DNA from 2 places in the Clostridium sp. Marseille-QA1073 genome. Region 1 is predicted to be linked to the other one. Evidence: a T-box and tRNA genes for the amino acid it is inferred to sense, from the RefSeq annotation. Region 1 holds a T-box; the other holds one or more tRNA genes.
What was found. A T-box is a leader RNA that pairs with one kind of tRNA and senses whether it is charged. The one in region 1 lies ahead of leuS (leucine--tRNA ligase), so its partner is inferred to be a tRNA-Leu.
Positions count from the first base shown of each region.

Region 2: it encodes a tRNA-Leu, which carries the amino acid that the T-box ahead of leuS (leucine--tRNA ligase) is inferred to sense. The anticodon was not compared.

Region 1 covers NZ_JBSVQM010000008.1:119,940-126,341, forward strand. The annotation lists gene ACY1IQ_RS09455 (hypothetical protein) at 1-231, shown strand, start outside; gene ACY1IQ_RS09460 (HD domain-containing protein) at 363-926, shown strand; gene ACY1IQ_RS09465 (GNAT family N-acetyltransferase) at 1,180-1,989, shown strand; gene leuS (leucine--tRNA ligase) at 2,075-4,513, opposite strand; T-box leader at 4,686-4,887, opposite strand; gene ACY1IQ_RS09475 (hypothetical protein) at 4,964-5,491, opposite strand; gene ACY1IQ_RS09480 (J domain-containing protein) at 5,619-6,215, opposite strand; gene ACY1IQ_RS09485 (DUF5685 family protein) at 6,199-6,402, opposite strand, start outside.
Region 2 covers NZ_JBSVQM010000038.1:3,969-10,370, forward strand. The annotation lists gene polA (DNA polymerase I) at 1-1,040, shown strand, start outside; gene coaE (dephospho-CoA kinase) at 1,027-1,656, shown strand; gene ACY1IQ_RS20080 (lytic transglycosylase domain-containing protein) at 1,643-2,200, shown strand; tRNA gene ACY1IQ_RS20085 (tRNA-Leu) at 2,346-2,432, shown strand; gene ACY1IQ_RS20090 (DUF2000 domain-containing protein) at 2,710-3,138, opposite strand; partial or broken gene ACY1IQ_RS20095 (EamA family transporter) at 3,337-3,486, opposite strand; gene ACY1IQ_RS20100 (AraC family transcriptional regulator) at 3,552-4,361, opposite strand; gene ACY1IQ_RS20105 (erythromycin esterase family protein) at 4,645-5,901, opposite strand; gene ACY1IQ_RS20110 (hypothetical protein) at 5,921-6,145, opposite strand; gene ACY1IQ_RS20115 (DUF2812 domain-containing protein) at 6,262-6,402, opposite strand, start outside.

The DNA of each region.
Region 1 (6,402 bases):
AATAATTCAGTTAAATCTAATATAGACTTTAATAATAAGTCAAATGAAGTTGGGAAATTTTATAACAACGAAGTAAAAATAGAAAAAGATGTAGAACATATTTTATTCGCACAATTAGAACAAAATCAAGAAACAGGTAGTATGAGCTTTATTTTTGATAGAAAAGATGAAGTAGATAGAGCTATAAAAAACTATGATAGAGTAGTTTTATTAAAATGTAAATTTAAATAGGAGCATATTTATAAGAAAACAGCTATATTTGGAGTTTCTTTAATTTACCTTTATAATAGCAGAAATAAACTAGTTAGTTAAAAGAGAAATTCTATTTATAATATAGATAAATTTTTTAGGGAGGCAAAGAGATGAAAAGAGAAGAAGCGTTTGAAATTTTAAAAAAATATATGAGTAGTGAAAGTTTATTTAAACATTCCTTTGCAGTGGAAGGATCAATGAGAGGACTTGCAAGAAAATATAATGAAGATGTAGAAAAGTGGTCTATAGTAGGTCTATTACATGATATAGACTATGAAAAATATCCTGATACTCATCCAGAGGAAGGACAGAACATTTTAAAAGAAGAAAATGTAGAGGAAGAAATAAGAGTGGCTATTTATGGTCATGCAAAGGAGGCAAAATCATACAGGGAAAGCCTGATGGCAAAAGCACTTTTTGCAGTAGACGAGCTTTCAAGTTTTATTGTAGCATGTGCTTTAGTTAGACCTTCAAAAAGTTTTGAAGATTTAGAGTTAAAGTCAGTAAAGAAAAAATTAAAAGATAAGGGTTTTGCTAAAGGAGTAAATAGAGAAACAATTAAAGAAAGTAGTGAAGAATTAGGACTAGAGCTTTCTGAACTTATAACAGAAGTGATAGAAGCGCTTAGAGTTAGAGAAAGAGAATTAAACTTAGAGGGTTACACATTACTTTAATTATGTGGAATGAATAAATTTAAGTATATTCTTGCTTTAAATAATGTATAATTCATAATACAAAATACATGGAGATTAGTTTTACCAAACTAATCTCTTTAACTGATTCTCATAGCGGCGAACAGTGTTCGCCATAATATTTTTATATTAATATTAAATTTTGCATTATGAATTGAAATACTTAAGAGTGTAACTACATTTAGCTATATATTAACTTTTAAGGCAGTTTATCTATATATGGGAGAAAATGGTTATGGTAAAAGTAGAGATTTTAACAGATAAAATAAAAGGATTAATATTAAAATTTTTATATAAGGAAGAGGAGATAAATCTTTTTATAATACATTGTATTGAAAGCAATAATATAGGAGATTTATATATAGATAGTGAAGAAAGTATAGGAGCTATATTGCATATAAAGGATGATGGAAATTCACTTTTTACTAATTTTTATTATAATAATAAAAAGGGTTTTGAAATTATTGTAAAAGAAATTAAAAGAATAAATAACCCACGTATGCTTTTGGCAGCTAAAGAAGATGATGTAAGAGAAATCCTAAAGAGATTAAATATAAGTAAAAATATAGATAAAAATTTTTATTATATTTTTGATAATGAGAAAAAACTAAATTTACATATAGGGGAATTTAATTTTAAAAAAGCAACTTTTAAAGATAAAAATTTTATTAAAGAATCATATATAGATTTTTTTGGGGCAACTTCTGAAGAAGACATAAAATCTTTAACTAATGATGAAAAAATAAAATATGATTTAGAAAATGGAGTTTATTTGTTATATAGTAACTATACTCCAATAGGATTAGCTAAATTTAGCGAGTTCAGTAAACATTTTGGAGAAATTACTACTGTTTATATAAGAAAAGAATATAGGGGCAAAGGTCTAGGAAAAATTCTTATGAGTAAAATGGTAGAAATATTAATAGAAATGGGAAAGACACCAATAACTCAAGCAAATATGAAAAATTTAAGTGCAAAAGCTATATATGAAGGTATAGGATTTAAAAAATACTGTGACTATGCCTTTGAATTCTTAAATAATTAAAATTTATTTTTAAGTTCTTTTTATAGTAAACATATATAGTTAATTACTAAATTAAAAAGTCGTGATGGTTAATCACGACTTTTTGTTAGTTTGCTACTATATTTACAAGTCTACCTTTAATTACTATAACTTTTCTTACAGTTTTTCCTTCAAGAGCAGCTTTTATATTTTCAGTGTTTAATGATGCTTCTTTTATTCCAGCTTCATCAAGAGTTGTTGGAACGTCAATTTTAGCTTTGATTTTACCATTAATTTGTATTGCTATTTCAACTTCATCTTTAATTAAAGCAGATGGATTGAAAACAGGCCAACTTTCGTTAAATACTGAATAATCCATACCTAAAGCTTCCCAGTGTTCTTCAGAGAAGTGAGGTGCAAATGGTGCAAGAAGTTTAATATAATCTATTAATGTTTCTTTTAGGAAAGCAGGATTTTTAATGCTTTCATTAAGATATTTAGATAGGGCATTAGTAAACTCCATCATTCTTGCTATTGCAGTATTAAATTGAAGTTTTTCAGCATCTTCAGATACACCTTTTATGGCAAAATGTCTCCAATAATTAAGCTCTTTTTCAGCAGTTTCTATAACTTCTTTATTATTATCCTTGCTTCTAAGTTCAGCTATAGAATGTTCTAGAACTCTTTCTATTCTCTCAACAAATCTGCCTATAGATTTTATTCCATCATCACTCCAAGCTCCACCTTCGGTATATCCAAATCCAAACATTATATACATTCTAAATACGTCTGAGCCATATTCTTTAATATATCCATCAGGAGATATAGTGTTTCCTTTAGATTTACTCATCTTAAGTCCGTCAGGTCCTAAGATTAATCCTTGGTGAGTTAGAGATTTAAATGGTTCTCCAAAGTTTATATAACCAAGGTCTCTTAATGCTTTAGTTATAAATCTTGCATATAATAGATGCATGCAAGCATGTTCAGGTCCTCCAACATATTTATCTACTGGAAGCATTTTATTTGCTAATTCACTATCAAAACAAACTTCATTATTTTTGTTATCTACATATCTTAAATAGTAGAAAGAAGAACAAACGAAGGTGTCTAAAGTGTCTGCTTCTCTTTTAGCAGGGCCACCACAACATGGGCATGTTGTATTTATGAAACTTTCACATTTAGCTAGTGGAGATTTTCCGTCTGGTGTAAATTCTACATCATATGGAAGTTCTACAGGTAAATCCTTCTCAGGTACTGGCACTGTTCCACATTTTTCGCAATATATTATTGGAATTGGTGCACCCCAATATCTTTGTCTAGAAACTAGCCAATCTCTTAATCTATAGTTTATTTTCTTCTCACCTAAATTTAAATCTTGAAGTTTATTAACTATAGCTTCTTTAGCTTCTTCACTAGAAATCCCATCAAATTCTTTACTGTTTACAAGTTTACCAGGTTCAGTATATGGAGGATTTTCTCCACCTTCAATAACTCTTTCTATTGGAAGATTATATTTAGTTGCAAAGGCAAAATCTCTTTCATCATGTGCTGGAACAGCCATAACTGCACCAGTTCCATAAGTATTTAATACATAATCTCCAATCCAAATAGGAATTTTTCTTCCGTTAATTGGATTTATAGCATAAGAACCAGTAAATACACCAGTTTTTTCTCTTGTTATAGATTGTCTTTCTATATCAGATTGCTTTTTAGCATTTTCTTTGTATTCTTCTACAGAAGTTTTATACTCCTCGGTAGTTAACTGATCTACTAGCTCATTTTCAGGAGCTAGAACAACATAAGTTACTCCAAATAATGTATCAACTCTTGTAGTGAATACATTGAAGGAAATATCTTTTCCATCTACTTTAAAAGTAGCTTCTGAACCTGTAGATTTACCTATCCAATGTTTTTGCATTGACTTAGTTTTTTCTGGCCAATCAAGATTATCAATTTCATTAAGAAGTTCTTCAGCATAATCTGTAATTTTTAAGAACCATTGAGTTAAATTCTTTTTAGTAACTTCACTAGAACATCTTTCACAAACACCATCAATTACTTGTTCATTAGCTAAAACAGTATTACAATCAGGACACCAGTTTACTGGTGCATTTTTTCTATATGCAAGCCCTTTTTCATATAATTTTAGGAATAGCCATTGGGTCCATTTATAATAATCAGGACGACAGGTTACTACTGAATTTTCCCAATTAAACATAGCTCCCATAGCCCTTAATTGTTTCTCCATAGTTTCAATATTTTTTTCTGTTGAATCCATTGGGTGAATTCCAGTTTTTATTGCAAAGTTTTCAGCAGGTAATCCAAAAGCATCAAAACCCATTGGTTGAAATACATTATATCCTTGCATTCTTTTCATTCTAGCCCACGAATCAACAGGTCCAAAGTTAAACCAATGACCTGCATGAAGTTGACTTCCAGATGGATAAGAGAACATTTCCAAAACATAAAGTTTTTTATCTAAATTATTTTTATCAAATTTATATAGGTCTGTTTCTTCCCATTTTTTTTGCCATTTCTTATCAATTTCTGTGCTATATCTAGCCATATTATTTCCTCCTAATCTATAGTGAATTTTTATTATTTTAAATAATATATAAGCCTATAAGCTTTTTCTATCTATGAGAATCATTGAACATGGTATTAAAATACAGGTTTTAGCTGTTTTGTATTAGTAGATATATATAAGATTATTATAAATAAAAAAAGCCTTCATCTCGTAAAGAGACGAAAACTTATAATTCCGCGGTACCACTCTAATTAGGCACAATGCCTCACTTTAAAATATAACGGTTTAATCCGTACTTGCTTTTTACAAGTAAGCTCCTAGGCAAGTTCATAGTTCTTAATTACTGCATTACACCAAACTGCAGCTCTCTGAGAATTAAGGTGAATATTACTACTCCTAATCAGTGCAATAACATATTAAGTTAATAATTTTAAATTATAAATTAAAATCTTTTTATTGTCAATAGTTTACTAATTTTTATATATAGTATTAATTATTTAATTTATGAATAAAGTTACTATCTACATAAGTTATAAATATAGTTAGTGCATAATCATAAATTATAAACATAAATTGATAAGCTAATATCAAAAACAAAAAGTTACTTGGCATCGATAATGAGGGTACAAATAAAAATTTATAAATTAAATAAAATATTCCCATAGATATATTAAAATATACAATCTTTAATATAAATTCTAAAGACATTTTTCTTAATCTCTCTATGTAAAGTTTTATAAAACCATAAAGTCCAAAAAAAATAGTATAAGATAGCCACATAGATTTCAATGGAAGTATAAAGTAAGATAATAAGGAAACACTTACATATACTATAATAGAGTTTTGTATGCTAGTAGTTAATATTGATAGAGGGATTATAGCTGAAGCCACTCCTAAAAGAAATATTGTATTAAAAGGCAAAAATGAAGTGGAATAAAGAAGAAACAGACTAAGCGCTACATATATTCCACCTCTTGCAACAAAACTTGCTTTATTGTTCATATTATGTTTTCCCATATTAAAAAACCTCACAATAAATTATTATTTTAAATTATTATGTTGTAAATTTAGTTATATTCACAAATGAATCTAAAGAGTAGTTTATTCTTTCTAAAAATGATTTTTAATAGTATAAATTATATTATTAAAAGCAACTAATTAAATCTCCACCCATACATTCACAACAAGTATCTGCGCACCAAAGTTTACAACAAAGATCGCAGCATTCCCCATCACTACCTCTTCGCGTTCCATAATAAGTTTGTCTATAAGAATTTTGTCTTTGATTTAAGCTATTTAGTGTCTGTCTATACTCAAAATTATTTGGATCCATATTACAAGCTTGATGAATTAAATTATAGGCATTATCAAACCATCCTTTTCTATAATTAACCATACCCATTAAAAAATACCATTCTGCAGTTCTATCTGATATAGAATTAAGTTTTGATTCTGCACCACCTATATTTCCTCTATTTAAATCCATTCTTATGCTTTGATAAATGTTAAAATTATTATTTCCTCCACTATAACTTTGATAGTTACTAGAACTTGCATTATTTTTAGTAAGAGCATCATAAGCATCGTTTATTTCTCTCATCTTTTCTTCAGCTAAATCTTTTAGAGGATTATTAACATATTGATCTGGATGATATTGCTTTGCTAGTTCTCTATATGCTTTTTTTATTTCATCTTGTGATGCACCTTGTCTTACGCCAAGTACCTCATATGGATTTCTCATGTTTCTTACACTCCTTAATCTTTATACTTTCAATTTTTTCCATTAAGCCAAGCTGAAGGATGTTGGTTAAAAGCTCTTTATTTTTCTTTAATGGAAGATTTTCTAAAGAAGCTACACAACTTTCAGCACTTAATATTAGATTAAATTCAATTCTTTCCCTAATGGTTTCTATAAATTCTTCAAAAGT
Region 2 (6,402 bases), on a different contig from region 1:
CACCAAAGCAATTAGGAAAGATATTATTTGAAAAACTTGATTTACCTGTAATAAAGAAAACTAAAACAGGCTATTCTACTAATGCAGAAGTATTAGATGCTTTAAAAGATAAACATCCTATTATAGAAAAAATAATTTATTATAGACAATTGACTAAACTTTATTCCACATATATTGAAGGACTTAAGGCGGTTATTGATATTGATGGAAAAATTCATTCTAGTTTTAATCAAACTGTTACAACTACAGGTAGATTATCAAGTACAGAACCAAACCTTCAAAATATACCAATAAAATATGAAATGGGAAGAGCAATAAGAAAGGTATTTATTCCTGAGAACGAAAATTCTATTATTTTATCGGCAGACTACTCTCAAATCGAACTTAGAGTATTAGCTCATATTTCTCAGGATGAAAATCTAATCAATGCTTTTAAAAAACATAGTGACATCCATACTATAACAGCATCAGAGGTATTTGGTGTTCCTATCGATGAAGTTACTTCTACAATGAGAAGCAATGCTAAAGCAGTAAATTTTGGAATTGTTTATGGTATAGGAGATTTTAGTTTAGCTCAAGATTTAAATATTACAAAAGCTGAAGCTAAAAGATATATTGATAATTATTTAGAAAGATATCCTAAAGTTAAAGAATATATGGATAATGTAATAAATGAGGCAGAAAGCAAACAATATGTCACAACTATTTTAAATAGAAGAAGATTCATTCCTGAAATAACTGCTTCTAATAAAATTTTGAAAGCCTTAGGTAAAAGATTAGCTATGAATGCACCTATTCAAGGTAGTGCAGCAGATATAATTAAGCTTGCAATGGTTAATGTTTATAAAGAATTGACTAAGAGAAATTTAAAAAGTAAGCTTATATTGCAAGTTCATGACGAATTAATACTAAATGTTTATAAAGATGAATTAGATGAAGTTACAACTCTAGTAAAAAAAGAAATGGAAGAAGTTTTAGATTTAAGCGTTCCTCTTGAAGTAGATATAAATATTGGAGAAACTTGGTATGAAGCAAAATAGTACCATAATAGTAGGTCTTACTGGAGGTATAGGCAGTGGTAAAAGTACTGTTTCAAACATGCTTATAGAAAGAAATATTCCAGTAATTGACGCAGATGAAATTTCAAGAGAGGTATTAATTATTTATCCAGAGGTTCTATGGTCAATAAAGAAAGAATTTGGTGAAGAAGTTTTTGATGAAAATGATAATTTAGATAGAAAAAAATTAGGAGCTATTATATTTTCTAATGAAATTTTTAAAAAAAAGTTGGAAAATATAATAATACCCTATATTAAAAAAGAAATTTTTGATAAAATAGAGAAGTACGTGAAAGCTGGAGAAAAACTTTGTATAGTTGATGCTCCTACACTAATTGAAAACAATCTTCATAAATATATGGATGAAGTAATAGTTATAGTAGTAAATGAAGAAATTCAAATCGAAAGAGTAATGGCAAGAGATTCCTTAAGTAAAAAAGATGCATTAAATAGGATTAACAGTCAAATGCCATTAAAAGAAAAACTTAAATACGCTACCTATACTATTGATAATAGTGATACAATTTCACATACAGAAGAACAATTGGATAATATAATTTTTAATTTATTAGTAAGGGGGAACAATGAAAAAATTTAAAGCATTAATTAAACTATGTATATTTATCTTGATGATTTATATGGTTTTTAACTATAAAAACATCATCAAAACTATATATCCTTTAAATTACCAAGAGCACATACTCACTTATTCTAAGGAATATAATTTAGATCCAAATTTGGTGGCAGCAGTAATTAAAGCAGAAAGCAACTTTGATAAGGATGCACTATCTCATAGGGGTGCTTACGGACTTATGCAAATTATGCCGGATACTGCTGATTGGATAGCTGCTCAAAGTGGCATGAAGGAAATTACTTATGATGCTTTATATACACCTGAAATAAATATAAAAATGGGATGTTGGTATTTAGATAATTTAAGTAAAGAATTTAATGGTGACATTAACTTAATTTTAGCTGCTTATAATGGTGGAAGAGGTAATGTCCAAAAATGGCTTAACGATGAAGAATATTCTAAAGATGGTAAAAACCTTCATTTAATTCCATTTAAAGAAACTGATGGTTATGTAAAAAAAGTAAATAAAAATTATAAAATTTATAAGAAGTTATATGATTTAAAATAAAAGGCACTTTTCAGTGCCTTTTTAAAATTTAGAAATTATATTTCTTTATATATAAAAACACAATATTAACTAAAAATCTATAAATATCATTGTTATAATAATGTAAATATGATATTATTATAATACAAGTTTATATTGCATATATGCGGGGATGGCGGAATTGGCAGACGCACCATCTTGAGGGGGTGGCGAGTGTACACTCGTACGGGTTCAAGTCCCGTTCTCCGCACCATGTCAAAGGACAAACTTTGATACAAAAAAGGCTTTCCATATCGGAGGGCCTTTTTTGTATGTAAGCCCGGAAACCGCTGTATTACTGCGGTTTCCGGGCTTTATCTATTTTTTAGTTTTGTGCCAATGGAGCAGAAGTCCAGCGTCATTGGGCCGTGTATTTATTACGGATATCCTCGACGCACTCACTTAATGCTTTTACCGTTCCTCCGGACAATCGTTAAAAAGTGAGGCCGGATATGCTAAAATGCACACACGGCCTTTTGCTCATAATCTATTTATCTAAGAAGCGGCATATTACCCGTTAGCTTGTTTACCAGCTTTTTCTTGCCGCAGATTGCCAAACCAAAATAGTTTAAGTCCTGCTCCGCCACACCAGCAATCTTAGTAATAAATTCATTATAGGTTTTGCAGCTTTGTGCAACGTCCGAAAAATCTACAACAGTTAGCTCCGCATATTCATGAGAATATAGCTTTTCTCTTAAATCCTTTATTATTTCCGAGTTACCTTTCAGAATAGGTACCGGAAACTCAATAATGCCCAAATGCTCTCTGCCTGTTCCGTCATATACATTCACACCCACAGTATCAGCGTTTTCCTTTCCTAGCGTAATCCCCATAACCGCAGCGGTATTAGCGATAATACCAAGCGGTAGGTTCTCGTCAATCACCATGATGCATTTTTTCTCTTGTTTGTTCTCACTCATTTTTTGTTCCTCCCATCTTTTTTCTGATATAAATAATCCCGCCAATGTAAGGCATGTGCATATAATAAAAGCAAACCGTAAAAAAATATTCTTCTCGTGGTTTGGATTGTATGATAACCCATATGGCTGATTTTTCGTGTAAGTATAGAATAACAAGCCCATAGAAACGCCGCTAAAAGCGCCAATACATGACCCAGAGGGTTTAGCTGAAATAGTGCCTTTTAATCTACGAGGGTAAACGATTAGCAATGCTATAAAACCCAGCATAAACCGAAAGAATAAAATCTCTATAGGCGCAAAATTACTCAGCAAAACTTTGGTTGAAATAAAAGTGGTTCCCCATATCAAAATAGTACCAGTAGCAGATAAGTGCTCTGCTATCTACAAATCTTCTTTCATGTATACGCCTCCTATCATTCTTTGAATATGTCTTGGTACTGTCTAGGCGTTAAACCAATATAGTTTTTAAAAAAACGCGTAAAATGGCTTTGGTCAGTAAATCCAGATTGCAAGGCAGCGTCAATCGGTGGAACACCTTGCTCCAATCGTTTTTTTGCTTCATTTACTCGCACAGCTTCTAAATACTGATACGGCGTCACTCCGCGTTGTTGAACAAAATAACGCAAAAGGGTGTATTTTTTTAAACCAGCTATTTCTGATAAATCGTCGAGACTGACATTCTCGACATAATTTCTGTCCATGTAGTCACACACCTTTTGAATTTCCGCGCTCGTATCGCACAAGGTTTTGGCAACCGGCTCTGTGTAATCCGCAATTAATTCTTCAATAAGGAAATAGAAAATTTCTTCTTTTTTAAACTCTTTTTCGCCCTGTAATATTAGTTCATGCAAATCTTTTAAACGAATGGCGAGCTCGCTACGATAAATAACGGTAGAGGTGAATATCGGCAGATAGCCCTCACCAGTTATTTCTTTTGTCACAGTTTGCATAATGCCTTTGTTAATATTTATGCAACGCCAATCTAGTGCGTTGGAATCCACCTGACAGCAGCTATGGTTATCCCCTGGATTAAAGAGCACAATATCATTGGAATCTATTGTATACTCTTTATTTTTACAAGATAAACTGCGACGCCCGTTTTCAACAAAACCAACCACATAGTGTTCGTGAAAGTGGTTGGGGAATTTTTGCATAATGCCGTTGAAACGGTATGCCTCAACTTGCAATTCTTCATCATATACAACGATGCGCTCCTCGTCCATAAAATCATCTCCTTTCTAAAATGAATAATAATACTATATCTCTTTATACCGAAAAAATCTTGAATGATATTTACATTTTGTATTATTGCTGAGAAATGATCGGGCTTATTTCTCCCGCTCATTTTTATGGGATATAATAATCAATCTATACTTTTCAAAGTTATGTCTAAAAACATAACTAGTTAATATATTAAAATTCATTCAACTTAAATAACCACCGTGTACCAGATTGGTAAACGGTGGTGTGAGGGTCCTGTAGGTAAAATAATTATCTACAATTAGGTTAATCTTCTATAACCGTTCTTGGTGTTGCATTTTTAACTACAATAATTCCATTATAGGCTTTGCTTGGAATCATGTTTAAGGTATAGAATTTTTTAATTTTTCCCTGCCAATCATTAAATTCAGCACCGATATTTGCCATTGGTTGCTTTTCGTCAATAATGCTTTTTAAAATCGGATTAGATTTCGCTTTTTCAAAATCCATAAAGTATTCATTTCTAGGTAAATCTATAAATTGGTCCACAAGTTCATTTTGATTTGTAAGAGTAAAGTTTTTAACTTCATCATTTGATGTAACTGCTGTAAAAGTACTATTATAAAAATCTGTTCCAATTGCATAATAAGCATCGCCAAATTCATCAGCCAAATGATTGCCCATAGAAGTATAAACAGGTGAAGCTGAAGATTTTTCAATATGTCCATTATGACTGTTAATAAACATCATGTCACTTCCTTCATGTTCTAGTATCCATTTTACTTTATTGCTCATGTATTCATCTCTCATCTGTGAGTAATTAACCTTACCATCACGTAAAGTGGCATTTTCTTTTATGGATTGAGCAAACTGAAGTGCTAAAGAATACTCTTTTTCATTTGTTGCTTTTATATATCTATTCTTATTTAATTCCATTTCGGATATTAAATTTTCTATATTCTTTAATGCTTCTTTCACTTTTGATGGATCTTGCGTATATACAGTATCATCATTTAAGTCTACTAGTAAATCTTTATACTTGCTTGCCATATCTGAGTTTATTTTTTCAATATATGATAACAATCCTTCTTTATTGTTATCATATCTTTGCATATCAAAGCCATAGAACTTGATTTTTTGGGATTCGTTCAAATTCTTGTTATAATCATGTATCCATTGAATTAAGTCAACCATTTCCTCTGTTATATAGATACCAAATCCAATTTGAGAAACTGCTTCTTTTGCAGTTCCTTTTCCATTTAGAACATAATCATTGACTTTTTGACATCCACCAAAATCTGCTTCAATAGCAAAAATCTTGCAACCATTATTCTTCACTAATGCTTCAAAGACTTCTTTTTTTAATATTTGGAACTCTGCATTTCCATGGGTAGCTTCTCCAAGTCCTACAATTTTAATGTTGTCTGGCATTGTAATAGAATCAATTCCTGTAATATATTGTTCCATATTTTCTACTGATTTTGTTTCTTTTTTACAGCCAGAAAATAGTGATATTATCGTAAGTATAAATGTAAATAGTAATAGAAAGTTTTTCTTTTTCAATTTAATATACACCTCTCAATTAAATTTCCTTATATGATAAAAAATTCTCATATGCCTTTTTTGCTTTTCTTGCCCAATATCCGTTCAAAACAGTACCAATTATACAAAAAGCAATGGGAAGAACTCTCATAAGCATGAATGGAAATTCAAACCAGAAAGCTTTCCAAAATTCCGCTCCTTCTCTTTCCCAAAGACCTGGTGTTAAAAAGAAAAGCTCAGATAAATTGAAATTAGTGCTTACCAATGTTACAGCTATTATGCAAAGGAACCATTCTAAGCATCTATGTTGTAGGCGGACATACCGCTCTGCTCTTGATTTCTCGTCTGAAAATATATCAGATGTAGCTTCCTTTGATAATTTTAAAAAGTATTGCTGACCGGACCCTTGTGTTCCATAAATATGTTTCCAGCACTATCTTCAAACATAGAAATGTAATCTAGGAAATTTGATTTTTTATAAAAAATACGATAATCCACCTTGTAAGAACTAATCTTTGGAGC